Linked DNA regions of Desulfomonile tiedjei DSM 6799. The protein of the gene in region 1 interacts with the protein of each later gene in a pairwise test. Links are inferred from orthologs where the notes say so. Each region holds a gene or a part of one and is shown on either strand. Other genes may lie near its edges. The genes, in order: rho and hfq.

Region 1 (9,615 bases):
GCGAGCGTTCCGGGACTTAAAGTTACTACTCCCGGCACTCCCGGAGGCAAGCACTCGCGATGGCATATCCCTCCGAGCGCTGAAGAAAATGCTGCTTCCTGGCCGGTACTGAAGGTCTTGCCGCAAACCGTGCAGGAATCGAAACGCGGCGAAAAGCCGACGAACCCGAGCAATCGTATCGTATCGAGCATGATACTCAAGAAACCCGGCGCAACATTGTCTTTTTCCAGTTGCTCAAGAATGTCGTGGAGAAAATCGAAAAGATTCTGGTCCGGAGAGTCTTCCGGGAGGAACATCGAGGCTAATTCAAGGAAATAGGAGGCCCAAGCGACTTTGGTGATGTCCGAACGTATGCCGAGATGACCGTGGAGAACCTGGGCTTCATCGATCCAGACCAGGTCATCTCGTTTTCTCTGCCGAAGCGTGAGATCGACCAGCGAAAACGGCTCTAGGTGTCCTCCAAAACGAATGCGACTCTTCTTGGAATTTTTCGCTATTCCTCTGAGCCAGCCAAGCTCGCGACTGAAGAAAATCACCAGTTCGTCTGCTTCGCCGCGGTCCTGTTTCTTGAGAATTAATGATTGCACCACGTATCGCCGCCGTAAGCCTGTCCCAGGCCAATGCGCGTCCAAAGCAGTAAGATTTAGGGAACCTTTTTGTGAAAAAGGTTCCCCAAACCCCTCCAAAAACTTTTAACACTGGCCGAACTCATCGTTTTGTCTATCGACAAGACGATGAGTTCGGCGAATGCTAGAAGTTCTTGGGAAGGGGTTCGGGGAAACACTTCTTACAAGAAGGGTTTCTCCGATTTTACTTCCTTGAATGCGAATAGATATCAGAATAGTTGTGCTCCTCCGAAGACCCTGTGTGTTTTCACCCATTCCTTCTGGAATTCCACCTCTGATTTTACCGATCCCGAAGATTCGGAAGCAATCTTCTCCAGAGCTTCCAAAGCTTGTTTCTGCATGGCGCGGTTCTGCAGAATGACAATTCCTCCTGCAGCTTTGGTAGCCGCTTCGTTAGCCGGGGCTCCTTTAATGCCGAGGATCGCCAAGGTGCTAATGCCGAGAGGTCGGAACACATGATCCTTGGGTCTACTTGCAGCGTACATCGCCGCGGAAAGGGCCTTGTAGTCAACCATGTCGTCAAGGCAACTCAAAGCGGTCTGAAGCAAATCGAGGCGACGACCGGCCAGTTGGACGAATGCCAAAGTTTTCTCCCGGTCGGCAGTCCGTTCTTGTACACGCGCCAGTTCTTCGGCTGCCCGTTTCTGAATACCGATCCCCCAGATCAGAAACCGTGCCCCACCCGGTTCATTGAGTATTTGTCGGCCGAAAGTGATGAGCCGTTTGTAAATGCTTTCGGCCACACGTGAGTTTCCTTGTTTTTCCGCTGCCTTGGCGCGCTCGATTGCCGCTTGGGCATACTCAGCGAACATTTCCCAGGGCATCGACGGGCGTTTATCGTCAGGCCCTGCCTTGAAGTCAGGCTGATAATGCTTGAGCAGATTGGCATGTTCTACGTTGACCGCTTTCAAAAACATCTGGACACCTTCGGCTTTGGGATCGATGCCCTTAGAACTGCGTTCCTTCGGATAGAGTCGTTCGAGTTCCCTGTATGCTTCCAGGGCTTTTCCCGAAGCCGGACGGCCCATGATCTCCTTGTCTTCCTCACCCGGCATTCCAATAGTGTTCATGACTTCGAGTGCAGTCTTGAACCGCAATTCTGCCTCGTTCTGTTCCGGAGTGGGGTACGGTTTTGTCCACTGCACAACATGCTCCATCGAGATCGGGCGTTCCAACCACCATGCTCCGTCCTCTGCGATCCAGAGGAGTACCATGCGGAATTCCGGGCGATTGGGATACGCAGGGCCCAGGTTCGGTCCAGTGAAGGTCATGGTACACTGGAATCGCTCAGTTGTACCGTCCTCGGATTTGATCCTCGCGTCCACACGGGAATTCGTGAGAGTCAGGACGTCGCTCCTGTACCGCTTGAGGAATTCCTGAACATCCTCTAATTTGATATCTTTTTCCGAGACTATCTCCGGATACGTCATGCTCAACACAGCAGCCGCGTCCTGTGCTTTAAACGCAGTGATGAATTTTTTCATGGCTATCTCGGGTTCTTCGGAAGAAGACAAAAATGACAAGACCCCTAGAAATCCCAGTATAGCCACACAAGGGTAATTGCGACCGAACAGTTTGACGAGCATGGTATTCTCCGGCTCCAAATAGAACACAGATCTCGGCGTCCTATCGCCAAAGCGCGTTGTCTGTTTACCTGTTTACATGAACTAATTCAAGGGGAACTTCGTTCGGGCGGAGAGTCAGACCAATATGCTTTCAAAGCAGTAACATCCGGGAACCTCTTCTGTAATTGTTAAAAAGGTTCTCGAACCCTCTTTGAATGCAAATCCGCATCAAACCGGAGTTAAGATCCGGAACTCTCATTGATTGGCAAGGGGCCACTCCAATTCTCTTCTGATAAGGCTGTTTCCAGGTCTTGATGAAAGGTTGCCATGGGGCGCTGTATGAATGAGTGAAGCAGCACGATAGCGGAGACGGCTAAGATCAATGCAGTGCTCTTCAAGAATATCTGTTTCCAGGAAATTTTGAAAAAGGCTATTTCGCCCAAAATGATTATCAGGGGCATAGTAACAGCATTTTCCTTGCTTAATACTGCACATACAAAAAGAACAAACGCGCCAATGTATCCAATAACCGGCCGAACCAACATTCCCGAACGCGATCGGAGTACAAAAGGAGAGATGAAAAATAGAAAAAACAGGCAAGAAGAGCCGCGCGTTGCCAAATATACAACGTTACCAGGTCCGGAGAGGATGCACCAAGAAGAAAAGGCCGCAAAGACAGGAAGTTAAGTAAATTTCCCATTCCGCAGCATGTAGAGCTGCAATCTTTAGCAAAAGAGCAATTAAGTACACCAGTACAGTGGAAGTTGCTGCCAACAGAAATAAGTTGACCATGCGAAAAGAAGACAGATCCCAACCGAAGAGTGATAATTCAAGAGGGAGAAAGACAGCGTTTCTGTACCCTACAGCAGACCGTCTTCTTCGAGAAGCTTGATGAGAGGCACGGTAATGCGACGTTTTAGCTGTAAGGATTTTCGATCCAGGATATCGACTATTCTCTCGAGCTCTTTAATGTTTCGCGATTTCCGCGTCACGAGATATCCTGCTACTTCTCTCGGGATACGAACATTCTTATCCCGCGCCATTTTATCCAGGATAAGCATGCGGACGGGATCCTCTGGTGGGGTCAGTTCCAGGACCAATCCCGACAGAATGCGCGATCTGAGGTGCGGATCGTCAGGCGAGAAATGGGCAGGGGACTCGCATGAGGCTATCAACAATGCAGCGCCCATACGTGTCAATTTGTTGAAGATCACGAGGAGAAGCGAACCAAGCTCGCGGTCGATGCGAGGAACATCGTCTACTGCGAGAGCAACGAGAGAATCCATGAGGTCGGGTCGAGCGGCCAGTTCCTCGAGTTCTTCAAACCGCGGCTCGGCCTTTTGTGGTATAATGATTCGTGCATGCGTTCCAGGAGCGGATTTTTGTTCCCATTCCGTGATAAACGCGTGCAACAAATGAGTCTTTCCCGTTCCCGGCGGCCCGAACAAAAAAATGTGGGGCAAAACACCGTCCGGAGAGAATAGGAGTGACCTGAGCGCAGTAACAGCACCCTCGTTCCCTTCATGAACGATGAGATTATCGAAGGTGTACCGGGGTGGCGTGGATAGCGGAAGGACAAGCTGCATCATGAAGCTCATTGTAGACCGGGAAGTCTTAATGATCAATGATGAATACTGCAACAAAGACTTGACAGGAACGGGTCTGTTGATTAATAAATAAGTATTGGAATATTTTTTTCTGATATTCATCCCTCCAGGAGCACATTCCATCCGAGGAAAAAATCACCGAACGCTGGGGTAATGCGCCATATCTGTAAAGAAGCGCGTACCTCGCCCTAGAGACTGCAGGCATTATTCCAAACCCAAGATTTATGCCCCCGCTGAAAGAAATGAGCCAGGAGAGCCCATATGGACGTTGCAGAGTTGAAAGAAAAAAAGGTTAGCGAACTTCTTTCTATAGCCAATTCGCTGGATGTAGAAGGCGCAAGCAGTATGCGCAAACAGGAGCTGATCTTCGCCATCCTTCAGGCCCACCAGCAGACCGAAAAGGAAGCTCCTATCAGGGGTGAAGGAGTGCTCGAAACGCTGCCCGATGGATTCGGTTTCTTGCGAGCACCTGATTACAATTATTTGCCCGGGCCTGATGACATCTATGTTTCGCCCAGCCAGATACGGCGGTTCAACATGAGAACCGGGGACACCATCGCGGGTTATATCCGTCCTCCCAAAGATACGGAGCGTTACTTTGCCCTGTTGAAGGTGGAGGCGATCAATACCGAGGATCCTGAAAAGATCAGGGATAAGGTCCTGTTCGACAACCTCACCCCGCTCTATCCGAACGACAGGTTGAAACTGGAAACCAGCCCCACAAATTACTCCATGAGGGTCATGGATCTTCTGACTCCCATCGGCAAAGGGCAGCGCGGGCTCATCGTTTCGCCACCGAAGGCCGGAAAGACCGTTTTGCTCCAGCAAATAGCCAACAGCCTGACCAGAAATCATCCGGAAGTCTATCTCATCGTGCTGCTCATTGACGAGCGTCCTGAAGAAGTCACCGACATGCAGCGGTCGGTCCGAGGAGAGGTCATCTCCTCAACCTTCGACGAACCGGCTCAACGTCACGTGCAAGTTGCCGATATGGTCATAGAGAAGGCAAAAAGGCTTGTAGAACACAAACGGGATGTTGTCATTCTCCTGGACAGCATCACCCGATTGGCGAGGGCTCACAACACCGTGGTCCCCCCGAGCGGAAAGATTCTCTCGGGTGGTGTCGATTCAAATGCGCTTCACAGGCCCAAACGCTTCTTCGGGGCAGCGAGAAATATCGAAGAAGGCGGAAGTCTGACGATCATTGCAACGGCTCTCATTGACACCGGCAGTAAAATGGACGAGGTTATTTACGAGGAGTTCAAAGGCACTGGTAACATGGAAATCCACCTTGACCGGCGTCTGTTGGAACGAAGAATTTTCCCGTGCATCGATATCAACCGGTCCGGAACCAGAAAAGAAGAACTCCTGCTAAGCCAACAGGATCTCCAGCGTATATGGTTGCTGAGAAAATTGCTGGCAGATATGAATTCAGTGGATGCCATGGAATTCCTCCTGGACAAAATCGTTCAGACCGATTCCAACCGAGAGTTCCTTGAAGTCATGAATAAATAAGTTCGAAATCCCGCATTCTGGAGCCCATGTATTGAGGGCGGATGCGGCGTGCAAAAATTCTCTTTTGACCGGAACCGTTTTCTGTTATATTGATCTGCTCAAAAGAGCTTAATGGAGGAAAAGGGAATGAAGAAGGATATTCATCCCGAATACCAAGAGACCGTTTTTAGATGCGCTTGCGGCGCGGAAGTAAAAACCCGCTCCACAAAACCCGAGTACCGCCTGGAAATTTGTTCCGCGTGTCACCCCTTCTTTACAGGAAAGCAGAAACTCGTGGACAGCGCCGGTAGGGTTGAGCGTTTCATGAAAAAATATGCCGATGCTGCTATTGCAACAGGCAAGAAACCGGCAAAAACCTCAAAGGTGAAACCGGCAATTAAACCTGCGGTAAAACCCAAGAAAGAAAAAGCCGAGAAACCGAAGAAGTAAGAGAAGAAGTTTTTCTTCATTATTGGTGCGGAGGCTCATGTTAATCAGCAATCAGTCGGGAGATGAAACGGCTCAAATCAGAGTGGGCGGCCAAGCGGTTATAGAAGGAATTATGATGCGCGCGCCCAAAACGTTTACCGTTGTGGTGCGTAGACCGGACGGTGACTTGTCAATTCGCGAGGATCGCTGGTACTCTCCTATGGAGAAATGGCCGATTCTGAGCAAACCGTTTCTGAGGGGCAGCGTGGTACTGTACGAATCACTCTTTAATGGAATCCAGGCCCTCACCTACTCTGCTCAGGAAGCTCTCGGAGAAGAAGAAGAGAAGCTCAGTCCCATGGCGCTGGGAGCTACTATAGCTCTTGCATTGGGTGGGGCTATTCTGCTTTTCGTGATTGTTCCGCATCTGGCCACTCTCGGCATCGGCACCTTGCTCAACACGGATTTGGGCGTACGAAGCGTATGGTTTCATGTAATTGACGGTATCATCAAAGTAAGCATTTTTATTGCCTACATTTTGCTGATTTCCTTGCTCAAGGATATTCGACGAGTATTTCAGTACCATGGCGCAGAGCACAAATCCATACACACGTATGAAAAAGGTGAAGATCTGACAGTCGAAAACGCCCGCAAACATTCCACGCTGCATGCGCGATGCGGGACCGCCTTTCTGCTACTGGTACTGGTGCTCAGTATTTTCATTTTTACTGCAGTCTTCCCCTTCCTGCCCAAAGATTTGTTGGGGAACAAGATTGTAACGAACGCTTTCTATATCCTGGTGAAGATAGCTTTGTTACTGCCCATCGCTGGATGCTCGTACGAGCTTATCCGCCTCGGCAATAAGTATCAGAATCCTGTACTGCAGGGATTCCTTTTGCCGGGAATGTGGCTTCAAAAGCTTACCACACGAGAACCGAGCGACGATCAGCTTGAAGTGGCTTTGGTGGCTCTGAAGAAAACATTGGAAAAAGAGGAATTACGGGCCCAACTGAATACAGCGGCCTGATCGATCTCATGCAGGTAATCGAAAAACTCGAAGAAATTAATCGCAGATATGAAGAGCTCAATGAAGAGCTTTCTCGACCGGATGTAATTTCCGATCCCGCAAAACTGAAGAAAGTGGCCAAAGAGCAGTCCGATCTTGCGGATATCGTGAAGGCGTACCACACCCTTTCCGATATACTCCGGGAAATCGACGATCTGGAAGCAATCATAGCGGCCGGAGACGACCCGGAGCTGGTGGAAATGGCTCGCGAGGATTTGCCGCAAATCAAAGAACGCGAATCCGACGTGCGGCAAGCGATTAACATATTGCTCCTCCCTAAAGATCCAAACGATGACAAGAACACCTTTCTTGAAATTCGTGCGGGGACAGGGGGAGAAGAAGCCGCTCTTTTTGCCGGAGATCTCTTCCGTGCCTATTGCCGATATGCAGAAGTCCGGAACTGGCGCGTGGAACTTATGTCTTCATCGCCGGCCGCGGCAGGCGGAATAAAAGAAGTGATCGCTCTTATTCACGGAAGCGGAGCCTACTCCAGACTGAAATTCGAACGCGGCGTTCACAGGGTTCAGAGAGTGCCGACTACCGAGTCTCAGGGGCGGATTCATACGTCTGCAGTGACTGTGGCTGTTCTCCCGGAAGCTGACGACGTGGAGATAGATATCGATCCCAAGGATTTGAAGATTGACGTGTACCGATCTTCCGGCCCCGGCGGTCAGAGCGTGAACACTACGGATTCAGCGGTACGGGTTACACACCTGCCCACAAACCTGGTAGTAACGTGCCAGGATGAGAAATCTCAGCACAAGAATAAGGCCAAGGCCCTGAAGATATTAAAGGCCCGCTTGCTGGACAGAATGGAAGAGGAAAGAAACGCGCAGATCAGCAAAGAGCGAAAAAATCAGGTGGGCTCAGGCGACCGTTCCGAGCGCATTCGGACGTACAATTTTCCTCAGAATCGAGTGACCGACCATCGGATCGGCCTGACCCTCTACAAACTGGATGGTGTGCTTGAGGGCAAGCTCGACGAAATTATCGATCCCCTTATTTTCCACGCACAGACGCAAGCAATCCAGGAAGGCTTCACTCAGTAATAAATAGAGACGGATATTTTTGCAGGAAGCTACCCCGCAAACGCCCACATGCGCTAACTTACCGCCACGTTCGCCCGTCTTTTTTCGGAGAGACGTCAACTGAGTATATAGGAATTGCAAAAATTAATGTCCGATTGAGGACAGGGGTATTGGTAGGTGCCGTGCCTCCGTGCCGGCACGTCTTCAATATGATCAATAATATCGACAGGATGGACCGACAGGGGAGGGACTGTCTCAAAATTCTCAAATGCATACAAATCGTGCCACGATTCTCCATCCGAGTAGGGGCAGACCAATGCGTCTGCCCTGATTTGGGCGGACACACGGGTCCGCCCCTACCAGTCAGGCGGGAAGGATGATGAGAAATACGTGCCAGGGTCTGGGACAAATTTCGATTTTTGAGACACATTCGGGATGCCGGTCCCTACCATGAGCTGGTCGTGCTCGGGTCTCCGTGCCGGGGTCAATAGAAATTGACACCGATTGGCCGAGAGCAGTCCGACAACAAAAATCCCCTCTCTCTACTGTCGTATGCAGCCGGAGATGAATGGAAGGGATTACCTACCCTCTCCGTCTCAGGGATGTTCCTTTGAGCACGGCTTTTCGCTGCTCTTCGGGGATACGTGTGAAGTGATCCACAGCGGCAATGACCAGGTCTCTGGGGGATTCTCCGTAGCGTTCAGCCATCTGCTCCAGCTTTTTCAGAAGATCTTCGGGAAGACTGAATTCTTCAGACATTAGTTGCTCCGAATTCCAGGACAGCAGAAGGATGCCGATATCCCTAGGATGAGGTCTTAGATGGGAAGAGTTTACCCAGGAAGATGTATACGATAGAGGAAACCGCCACCCATAGTCCAAAATCAAGCGCCCACCCTGCAACTATTGGGAAATCTCGGATCGGATCAAAATCGTACTTCTGGCGAGCTACTCTGGTTAAGATGTACGCGATTATGAAGGTTGTAATAAATTTGTGGCGGCTAATGCATCTAGCGATTTCTTTTGGGAGGTCACGGAAAACAACCGCTATCTCGTCTATAATCGACAAGGTGGAAAAGCCCTCCTCGTGCTGATTGACTACGTGCAAAATACTCCTCCACTCCATTCTGGTCAATCAGGTTTCAACTACGCTTATGTGAAGGCCTTATTGTTCTTCACTGATGTGAGAATCCTTCTGACGATTCCGGATGAGTTCCTGTTTGATAACAATTAGAATCCAAGTGTTTCGATTACGGTATTATGGGCGACGAAGTAGTTATACGGCGGCTGGTCTCTACATCGCGGCGTATTTGTTCCCGCAACTCGTCCACCGAGGCAAAGGTCATCTCTGCCCTCAATCTTTCCACAAGATAAACTCGGATCACCTGACCGTAAATGTTTCGATCGAAATCCAGAATATGCACTTCATAAGAGACTCTGCGATCCTTGAATGTGGGATTGTAACCGATATTCATGACCGCTTTGTACATTTCTTCGCCAACGCGACAATAGACCGCATACACCCCTTCAGGTGGATGGAGCTTCACTTCGGGTTTGATATTCGCAGTAGGAAATCCCAGCCCCTTGCCGCGGTGATGACCGTGAATCACTCGGCCTTCGATTATGAACTCGCGTCCCAGAAGCTCGTTCGCTTCGCGAATCTCTCCATTCATGAGGTGCTCTCGTATTCGACTTGAGGAGACCACGACTCCATTAGCTGTCACGGGCGGAATTACGTGAACAGCGAATCCGAGTTCCGGAGCCATATCCTTCAAGATGTGGGGAGTCCCTGCCCTCCCTTTT
Region 2 (9,544 bases), 750 kb from region 1 along the record:
TTCTTCCCTCAGAACCAGTTGCGAGTTTGCTATGGGTTTTGCGTTCTTATCCACAAGAATTCTTTCTATCGTGAGATCTAATCGAGGCTGTCGGGCGACTTGAATCAGATCTGCTCTTCGTTAGCGATCATGCCCTATTGCGGATAGTGGAAGATATTCCATCAGACTGCCCATTTATGTCAAGGAAGAAAATGATCCGGAAAATTCAAGGCTTGACGTAAGTAGTCTTTATCAGCGTTTGTTGGTGAAAAGGTTTCTGAAGCTCAGCCACTTGGACTTTACATATTCCAGGGGATCGCTGGTACGGAGCACAGCCATACGGTATTCCGCGGAAGGAAACAGCCTGAGCTTCACGAAATGCAGTTTACTCGCCCAGTCAGGTTCTTGGAGTATTCGGGCAACTATTCGCCACACGTAACGAAACCGGTTCTGCGCAATTCTCTTTTCCATTGCAGACGGTCTGTACGCGGCAAAGGACTTCAAAACGGCTGCCGGCACTTGAGCACCCCAGGCACTCGCCAATTCCTGCATCATAATCCCCACAGGATAGACCACACCGAGATTCTCACAGAGAGACAGGATCTCGTTCCAATCCGTTTGTAGTCTTTCCAGCATTAGCATGAGATCCAGATAGTCTCTGAAGCGTGTGGCAGAGCTCAAAGCATGGATCGCCACATTGATTGTGTTCAGTTCAGGCGAGAGAAATCGTATCTTGCAACCAAAGATCTCAGTGTCGTAGGAATGTGCCCATACATCGCTTTCAGGTAAACGGTAATAATCAAGAAGCCTCAGCTCGGAATGGAGGTCCACCACTTCAGGCCTGATTCCGGGCCGCATATAGGGACGGGATGGGTAAAGGTGCGGTTTGAAAGATTCCGGGACATCGATCATGAGGACATATCCGAGGGTTTTCAGGATCTCCTGCACGACCGCAAGGTCTTTTCGCAAGACCATTACATCTACGTCGCACATGGGTCTGATAGCGGGATTCTTGTACACGAATGTGCCGAGATATGCTCCCTTGAGGAGAACCAGTGGAACGTCCTGTTGAGAGCATGCTTCTGCGATGCGACGCATACACGATTCGTGTATGAGGTTTTCTAAACAGCTTTGGTGGTAATCTTTCCGTAATGCGTCGAGAAAAGGTTCCGAGAATCCCAATTCAGGTCTGGTGTGAAGAAAAGCATAAAGCCAGGGAGCAAGGCCATGCAGCCGTATCGAACGTAAGTGTCTTTCGTCCCAGTGGGCGCACCAGTCTTCCGAGGGTACTCTGTCGAATACCGATTCCCGGCATAAAAGGCGGACCTGTTCCTGAATATCAACCGGATTCTGAATCATGAACACCAAAAACTCTTTACATAACGGTTACGTCTCAACACATCCGAGCGTTGCGGAATTAATGCTTGCCTTTCCGTACGCTGCCATCCATAATCACCGATAACACCAATCCGCTTTCAAAAAGGTTCCTCGAGTATTACCGGATTCCGCGGCAATGATCCACAGTTATTGTTTGACTTGAATGCTCACAATAGAGCATAACAATCGTTCTTCGTCGTAACGATTGATTCTTGCGGCCGAATATCCCCCAGCCTAAACAGAACAGTCAGCAATGGGGAGACTGACAGACAATGACTTCCACCGAGCTTCTCAAAATCATTCTCAGGAAAGGTCAGCTCATCGTTAAGGTCCTGGGAAAGTACATCAGCTTTAACCAGTGTCTTTTTGCGGCGGTCTTCCTTTTGTCTGCGGCAAGCTTTTGGCTCTCCTATGAAATCCGTTTCGATTTTAACGTGCCGCACCACTTTGCCGGACAGCGCCTTCTTTTGCTCCTGTATGTTTCCCTTCTCAAACTGACCTTCTTTTATCTTTTGCGGGGACATGGCAGTAACTGGCGGTATGTAGGTATTAGCGATGTCCCGAATCTCTTTTTTCATTGCGTGCTCTGCAGCACCACATTGTTTGCTGTAGGGTACGTGTCGGAGCGTCTGTGGATTCCACGCGGCGTAGTGCTGATCGATTTTTTCATGAGCATCGTCTTTATTGGCGGAAGCAGAGTAGGATTGCGCGTTCTCAGGGAAAAAATACGGCTCATACTGCGGACACGCTCATCCGGTAAAGAGACTCGCGCAGTGATTATAGGCGCTGGCGATGCAGGAGAGATGATCGTTCGGGAAATTGCGCGAGATACCGGCTCAAGAATCAAGATTGCTGCTATCTTCGACGATGATCCGAAGAAGCAGGGTCATACCATACATGGAATAAGAGTAGTGGGAGGAGTGGACCACATTTCCGCTTACGCCCAGGACAACAAGTTCGATACCGCTATGATAGCAATTCCTTCCGCACGCAATGCAGACATGCGGCGGATACACCGCATCCTCAAGACTCTGGATATCAAGGTCAAGACATTGCCGGGTCTCAATGAGATTATTCATGGATCGGCAAAGCTGACCCAGTTGCGGGACATTACCATTTCCGACCTCCTCGGCCGCGAAGAGATCAATATAGATACCGAACTCCTGAAAAAACTCATTTTCCGGAAAACTGCTCTGGTTACCGGAGCAGGAGGGAGCATCGGCTCGGAGCTTTGCAGACAGATACTAAAACGCGAGCCTGAGCGGTTAATTCTCTTGGAACGGACAGAGAACAGCCTTTTTCATGTGAACAGGCAGTTGAGAGAAGTGCACCCGGACATCCCCATTGTCCCTGTCCTGTGTGATGTGAGGGACACGGTAAGAGTGGAGGAGGTGTTCCAAGAATTCAGACCTGAATTGGTGTTTCATGCCGCGGCTCATAAGCATGTTCATATGCAGGAACTCAATCCCTCGGAATGCGTCAAGAATAATATTGCAGGAATGCAGACATTGGCACGCACGTGCGATCGACACGGAGTCTCCCGTTTTCTCCTCATTTCCACGGACAAGGCGGTGAATCCCACGAGCGTAATGGGGGCCACCAAGAGAGTCTGCGAGCTATACTGCCAAGCATTCGGCATGGTCAGCGACACAAAATTTCTCTCTGTTCGATTCGGAAATGTGCTGGCATCCGAAGGGAGTGTCGTCCCAATCTTCATGGATCAGATCGCCCGAGGCGGTCCAATCACGGTGACTCACCCGGAAATGCGCCGTTATTTCATGACAATCCCTGAGGCCGTGACATTGGTGCTCCAGGCGGCTGCTCTCGGAAACTCAGGCGAAATCATGGCCCTGCAAATGGGTGAACCAATCAAAATCATGGATTTGATACAACATCTGCTTATGCTCATGGGAAAAGAGCCTGATGAGATTCCCATCGTATTTGTAGGGCCCAGACCGGGTGAGAAGCTCTTCGAAGAATTGACCGCGCCTTCAGAGAGCAACATGGCCACCACACATACAAACATCAAAATATTTAATCGAGATAGCGTCGATCCAGGGAAACTGATCGCTTCCATTGACAAGGCTGTGGAACGCGTCATGAGAGGGGTCGATGCAGACACAGTCCGGCTGATATTGCAGGAGCTTGTCCCGGAATACTCTCCGGCTGAAGGCTCCGAATACCCGAAGCTTTCTGCATATGCGGGATCGAGATCGAATTAACGCTGTTCAAAGCAGCAGCATACGGGAAATTCTCCTAATGGCCGTCTGTGGTCCGGTGGATCACGACAATGCAGATCTGGTAGGGGCATCTCTTGTGGGTGCCCGGTAGAACCGGCCTCTGTTCTGGTCATTCCCCAGAGGCAGGCCTCCGTGTTTGAGGACCCCTGTCGCTGGCTGCAGCCGCGATTCCAACACTCCGTACGCCAGGGATAAACCCGACATTTTCGATTCAGAGCTGAGCCCGATTCTTAAAAGATTTCTCCAATTCGTAATCATTCAGTTTTGAGCGGGCATTAGGGAGTTCTGCGCCCTGGAAGGGCGGCTCAATACTAGCCACGGGTGTCAACCCGTGGACAGCGCCAAGTCCATGAGTATGGTTCAACGACCCTGAAAGGGTCGACCAAAAGGCAATGATTTCCAAATCCATTGGTGGACCCTTTCAGGGTCTTGAAGGCAAAAGACTTCCCGTCGCTTCCGTGGGTTTGCACCCACGGCTACTATTGGGTAGCCCCTGTGGGGCTGCAGAAACCTTTTCCATACATAACTGAATGGTTACTCCAATTTTACCTGTTCGATTGAATATCCGAATAAATCGTTTTCGGCGTCCCGAGATTCCCTCCATCCTTCAGCCAAAGAAAAAGCATTCCCAGATATTCGTGGATCGCCGTATTGCACTCGGCCAGGGCGTTCGCTCGAGGGAAAAGGCGCGCCACGGTAGGCACGAAGGTCTTCCCTTGAAAATCGCATGGAGCCGGAATAGGATCCAATCCAACCCGCCTGAAATTCACGAGTGCTCGGTTCATATGACTCGCGCTTGTTACCAGGGCAAACTTTTGGTTTTCGAGAAGTGGTTTCAGCAAGCGAGCTTCTTCTTCAGTGTCCAGAGAACGGCTTTCCAATATGATCGCATCTCCGGGAATACCCATTTCATGCGCAAAAGCAGCCATTCCTTCTGCCGTAGTTATGACCCCCGGACTATCGCTTCCTCCGGAAAAAACCAGCTTGGCTCCGGGAATTCTTTTCCACAAACGGATACCCTCGAGCGTTCGTATCAGGGATGTGCTGGCGATCCGATCCGCTGGAGTCAGGCTGCCGGCCCTGACGTCTCCACCAAGCACAACTACATACCGGACGTCCAGCCGCGAAAGCTCCGATGGATCGGCATAGGTTCCCGCTTTGCTTTCAAGATTACGGAACAGATTGAAGGATGTTATCGGCAGAGACATGATCAACAAAATCGCCCCCGATCCCGCGAAAAAAGCGAAGCAGATCTTGTTCTTTTTTCCGGCAAGCCACAGCACCATTCCCATGAGCCACAGGAGGAGAGAAAACCCGACCGGATAAACAAACACACTTACAACCTTTTTGAGAGTGTACGCCAAAAAATCCATTCAGTTATCCTTGAAATATAAAATCGTGTTCCGCGTCCGGCATCGATTACGGTTTGGAGGCATTCGTTCAAAGGAAAAATGTGCCTCTTTACCCCAGTCGTGAGAAGAAAATCTCCCGATTCCATCGGCATTTGAAAACCGATTATCACCGCATAGCAAAATAAGATGCATTTTTCAATGGTTGAAGCAAATGTCTCGATTTTCTTCATGCATATTTGTGTTGACATCCCTTGGAAAAAAATGTATCCATGGAGCATCAATCTGTCGGAAAGTAAGCCATGAAAAAGAAGATTCTGGTACTCTTAATGATTTTGAGCCTATCCTATCCGGCTGCATCCCATGCCTTCGGGATATTGAGATACACGTTTGATGCAATTGCGAATCAGCTCGGTCTGGATAGGGGACCCGTGCCTAAAGTATTTCCTCAACTGCCTCCGACCGGTTTCGATGCCCACGGAAAGCCGTTGAGCAATCATCCCGACGCCAATCGAATCTATATTCAGGCCGAAGGTTTCTAGTTCGGATACGATTGCCGGTCTTCTTCTGTTCCCCTTTTCTTATGAGTGCGGTTCCACTTGAATGTGGTTCTGCGGCACGTAAGAGCCATTCATTCCCATCGCGAAATCCCTTCCACTCGCCATACGTGTAGATTCTATAATAGAAAGCGTGCTATCTGTTCAGGGAGCTGTTGAGTATCGGCAAGATGTCGTCCAGAGTCAAAGAAGAAGGCGATTCGGTTCCGCCATAAAGAGAAAGCGGAAGTGAAACGAGCTTTCGAGTCTCCACCGCTTGCAACATTGCAGGAAGATTATCGGCAGTCTTTCCTCGATCGTGCAGGAGGACAACATCCCGCGGTTTCGCTCGATACATCGTTCCGATAACTTGCGCGGAAGAGCGCGCATACCAGTACAGTTCCATGCGCCAATCATTCGTGTCCAAGTCCCACCCGGCAATTTGGTAACCCAGATCCAATAATACTTCGTCACAGGCTTGTCTCGTGCTCTGCGAACCTGAATCGCCGTATGGAAATCGGAAGAATCTGTTTTGATTTGTGGGCGAAACTCCGGATTCCTCGATTACCTCTTCAATTAGCGCATGAGTGGCAGTAATTTCTTTCTGTGCCCGCTTGGTGGAAATCCAGGAAAAATTGGGATGCTCGTATGAGTGATTGGCTATCTCATGGCCTTCATGTAATGCTTTTACAGCCAGGTGCCGAAGCTTGGGATTAGCCAGATTCCGCCCGATCACAAAGAAGGTGGCCTTGTGTTTTCTCGCTGCAAGGTGCTCCAATATGTGCGCAGTGCAGAACATGGGGCCGTCGTCGAATGTGAGAAATAACGGCTGCTGGACATCGCCGGTATCATCATGCACTTTATTTTGTTGCTGTTTTTTCGGAGGCGACATTTCGCCTCGTCTGGGTTCTATGTAATCAGGATGCGAATACAGGAGAGAAGTCAACTCATCCACAAGAGAAAAGCCCGGTGAATTGGTCACGACAATTCCACTAGTACTCAGTGCAAGGAAACGTCGTCTGGTCAAACGAGTTTCTCGACTCCTGGATTCGGCGTGAATCTTCACAGTGAACGATGTCATTGCAAATCCGAGAAAAGTTGTTCGGAAGCGCTATTATATAAATAACAGGTTCTAAAGTCAAAAATATAGTGCTATTTCATGCAAAACACGCCTAATCTTTCTTAGAGATTGGCGCCGGCGGATGTTGCAGCCTAATGAGTTACAATTTCCAACATATGGCTGAATGCAGAGAGATGCATTATACTCTCTGATGAAATGGTCAAGAATCGTTAAGGAAAATCGAACCCATCTGTGTGGATTAGGAAGCACGTGATTGCAGAACAGAAACCAAAGATTATCATTGTTGCAGGCCCCACCGCTGCGGGCAAGACCGATATAGGAATCCGACTTGCCGAGCGCATTCAGGGAGAAATCGTATCCGCCGATTCAGTCCAGGTCTATCGGCACATGGATATCGGGTCGGCGAAACCTTCACCGGACGAACAAGCTATCGTGCCCCATCACATGATCGACATAAAGGACCCTGATGAGAGCTTTTCAGCGGGCGAATACGTTCGTGAAGCGCGGAAAATAATACAGGATATCGTGGAGCGAGGACGTGTTCCTCTTGTTGTGGGAGGCACAGGACTGTATATTAAATTATTACGGGCGGGAATGGCTGACCTTCCGTCTGCAGATGAGAACTTGAGAAATATGTTGCGTGAATCCGAGCAAAACGAGCCGGGCTCTCTTTTCACGAAACTTTCTGCAATCGATCCGCAGACTGCCATTAAGACCGGCCCCCGCAATCTGACCAGAATCATCAGAGCTCTGGAGATTTATGAAATTACCGGGAAAAAAATGTCTCAGATTTATGAAGAACATGCTTTCAGAGACATGCCGTACACTTTTCTTTATATCGGATTGACACCCGAGAGGTCACATTTGTACGAACGGATTGATAACCGGGTTGACAGTATGATAGAGGGTGGATTATTGGATGAAACGGAAACGTTATATGAGCTCGGCTACGGCCGGGAGCTAAAATCCATGCAATCTCTCGGATATCGACATGCCGGGATGATTCTAGCCGGAGAAATGGATCTCCAGGCGGCAACGGACCTGCTGAAGAGGGATACCCGACATTTTGCAAAGAGGCAGTTTACTTGGTTTCGTTCCGAACCCGATGTCTTGTGGTTTGATCCTAGAGAAATCAAGGGGATCGGATGTGTGGTTACAAATTTTCTCGGCGCATAGCTTGTGACCGGGATTTTTCCCCCGGATCGGCTTGATCTGCCGTTACCTGGGGATGAGTGCACGGGGGTGCGGAAATGCCGAAGACTCATTTCAATATTCAAGATCAGTTTCTTAATCAAGTTCGAAAAGCACGTATAGAAGTGCAGGTGCTTCTCGTGTCGGGCGAATCCATTAAGGGATATGTCCGCAGTTTCGACAGCTTTTGCATAATCATTGAAGACAGGGATGACATCAGGCTGGTGTACAAGCATGCTCTCAGTCTTATTCAGGCTGCGGAGCCCGGTGCCAAGATACCTGGGCTTGTATAAAAACATTCGGATCGGATTCGACAAGGGTGGGGTTCCGGTTGAACAAGGAACTCCGCCTGTCCGTAATACCGATTCGCTTTTCTTCTCATAATCTGGGAGGCCGAGGTATCCTTCGCTCCGGACGATGCAAAGCCGTCTAATCACTCCGCTGAGAACACCTCGGCCTTCGCCATCTTATATGCATAATTGCGAAATGATATAAGATCGCTCCCTGGAGGGTACCGTCCTGCGTACAGCGGGGTGGGCGCTTTCACAATCAAAGATGATCCCCACAAGGTTCTTTTAGAAATGATGGGAATCTAAGCCGTTTCCAAATCGACGCCGACAGGACAGTGGTCGGATCCCATCACTTCCGGCATGATGTAGGCTCGCTTCACGGAGGGTAACATTTCTTTCGTGACGAATACGTAATCGATTCTCCAACCCACGTTCCTCTTTCTCGCCCCTGATTTCAGATCCCACCAGCTATACTCAACCGCATCAGGATAGGCATGGCGAAACGTGTCAACATACCCCTCCGAGACCACCTTATCCATCCATCGACGTTCTATCGGCAAAAAACCGGAAACTTTCTCGTTCGCTTTGGGGCGGGCCAGGTCTATTTCGTTGTGAGCGGTATTCACGTCCCCGACAAAAACAAGGCGAGGCTGCTCTTTTCGTAATTCCTGAAGCATTGAGAGGAATGCATCATAAAATTCCATTTTGTACTGCAGTCTCTCCGGCCCCATCTTCCCATTGGGGAAGTACACATTGAACAAGATGAAATCAGGAAAATCCAAACGCAAAAATCGGCCCTCCACATCGAATCGATCGATACCCATAGTCAGTCCTACGCTTGTAGGCCGCTCTTTCGTGTACACCGCCACACCGCTATATCCTTTTCTCTGGGCGCAATTCCAATAGGAAGTGTAGCCGGGGGGCTCTGTCAGGCATATTTCGAGATTATCCGGTTGAGCTTTTATCTCCTGGAGACACAGGATATCCGGAGACTCTCTCTCCAGCCATTCCAGAAAGCCCTTCTTTTGAACTCCCCTGATTCCGTTTACATTCCAACTGAGCAGTCGCGTGATCCTTGACATGATGGTCCTCGCAACCGATAGACGGCGTGTTTTTGTACCAAAGTGCTTTCATAGAAGGAATATTGAGAAACCTGTTATTTGCCGATCCCGGCAAATCTCCTTCGCTACGAACGGCACCGCCTGACTTCGCTTCGGAGACATGCCGGTCCGGGATTTGCTGGACGTTACTTCTTTGAACGCACATTTGTATAGTAGGTCCCAAAACTAAAAAATCCGACCATGGGGCCGGAATCGTTTTCTGGTGCCGAAGGCCGGACTCGAACCGGCACGAGCTTTCGCCCGCCACCCCCTCAAGATGGTGTGTCTACCAAGTTCCACCACTTCGGCACATGGGTAGTGTATCTATCGAGTCCGTTTTCGTCAAGCCCAAAACACTGATTTGTAGTTACCTTTCACTCATGGACGGAAAAATTGAATTC

The links.
Region 2: the proteins of rho (region 1) and hfq interact in binary tests that used the Escherichia coli proteins (3 or more experiments, as listed by UniProt). The link is inferred for Desulfomonile tiedjei DSM 6799 from one-to-one orthologs.

What each region holds. Positions count from the first base shown.
Region 1 is NC_018025.1:4,666,968-4,676,582, forward strand. Bases 3,306-6,186 are described here. They hold rho (transcription termination factor Rho), read left to right. Parts: upstream 3,306-4,059; coding sequence 4,060-5,313; downstream 5,314-6,186. Other genes in these bases: DESTI_RS19885 (DnaA/Hda family protein), read right to left, coding at 3,306-3,780; DESTI_RS19900 (DUF1385 domain-containing protein), read left to right, coding at 5,780-6,186. Outside these bases: DNA repair protein RecO, read right to left, coding at 1-590; DESTI_RS19870 (hypothetical protein), read right to left, coding at 836-2,212; more of DESTI_RS19885, read right to left, coding at 3,052-3,305; more of DESTI_RS19900, read left to right, coding at 6,187-6,748; prfA (peptide chain release factor 1), read left to right, coding at 6,757-7,836; DESTI_RS30900 (Ribbon-helix-helix protein, copG family), read right to left, coding at 8,398-8,574; DESTI_RS19915 (bifunctional riboflavin kinase/FAD synthetase), read right to left, coding at 9,063-9,615. UniProt on the Escherichia coli protein: Facilitates transcription termination by a mechanism that involves Rho binding to the nascent RNA, activation of Rho's RNA-dependent ATPase activity, and release of the mRNA from the DNA template.
Region 2 is NC_018025.1:5,417,130-5,426,673, forward strand. Bases 6,620-9,429 are described here. They hold hfq (RNA chaperone Hfq), read left to right. Parts: upstream 6,620-7,812; coding sequence 7,813-8,046; downstream 8,047-9,429. Other genes in these bases: miaA (tRNA (adenosine(37)-N6)-dimethylallyltransferase MiaA), read left to right, coding at 6,812-7,738; DESTI_RS23285 (exodeoxyribonuclease III), read right to left, coding at 8,346-9,125. In the rest of the region: SynChlorMet cassette protein ScmD, read right to left, coding at 1-54; DESTI_RS23240 (nucleotidyltransferase family protein), read right to left, coding at 232-1,338; DESTI_RS23245 (polysaccharide biosynthesis protein), read left to right, coding at 1,629-3,578; DESTI_RS23255 (YdcF family protein), read right to left, coding at 4,142-4,969; DESTI_RS23265 (hypothetical protein), read left to right, coding at 5,248-5,487; DESTI_RS29350 (polysaccharide deacetylase family protein), read right to left, coding at 5,639-6,562. UniProt on the Escherichia coli protein: RNA chaperone that binds small regulatory RNA (sRNAs) and mRNAs to facilitate mRNA translational regulation in response to envelope stress, environmental stress and changes in metabolite concentrations.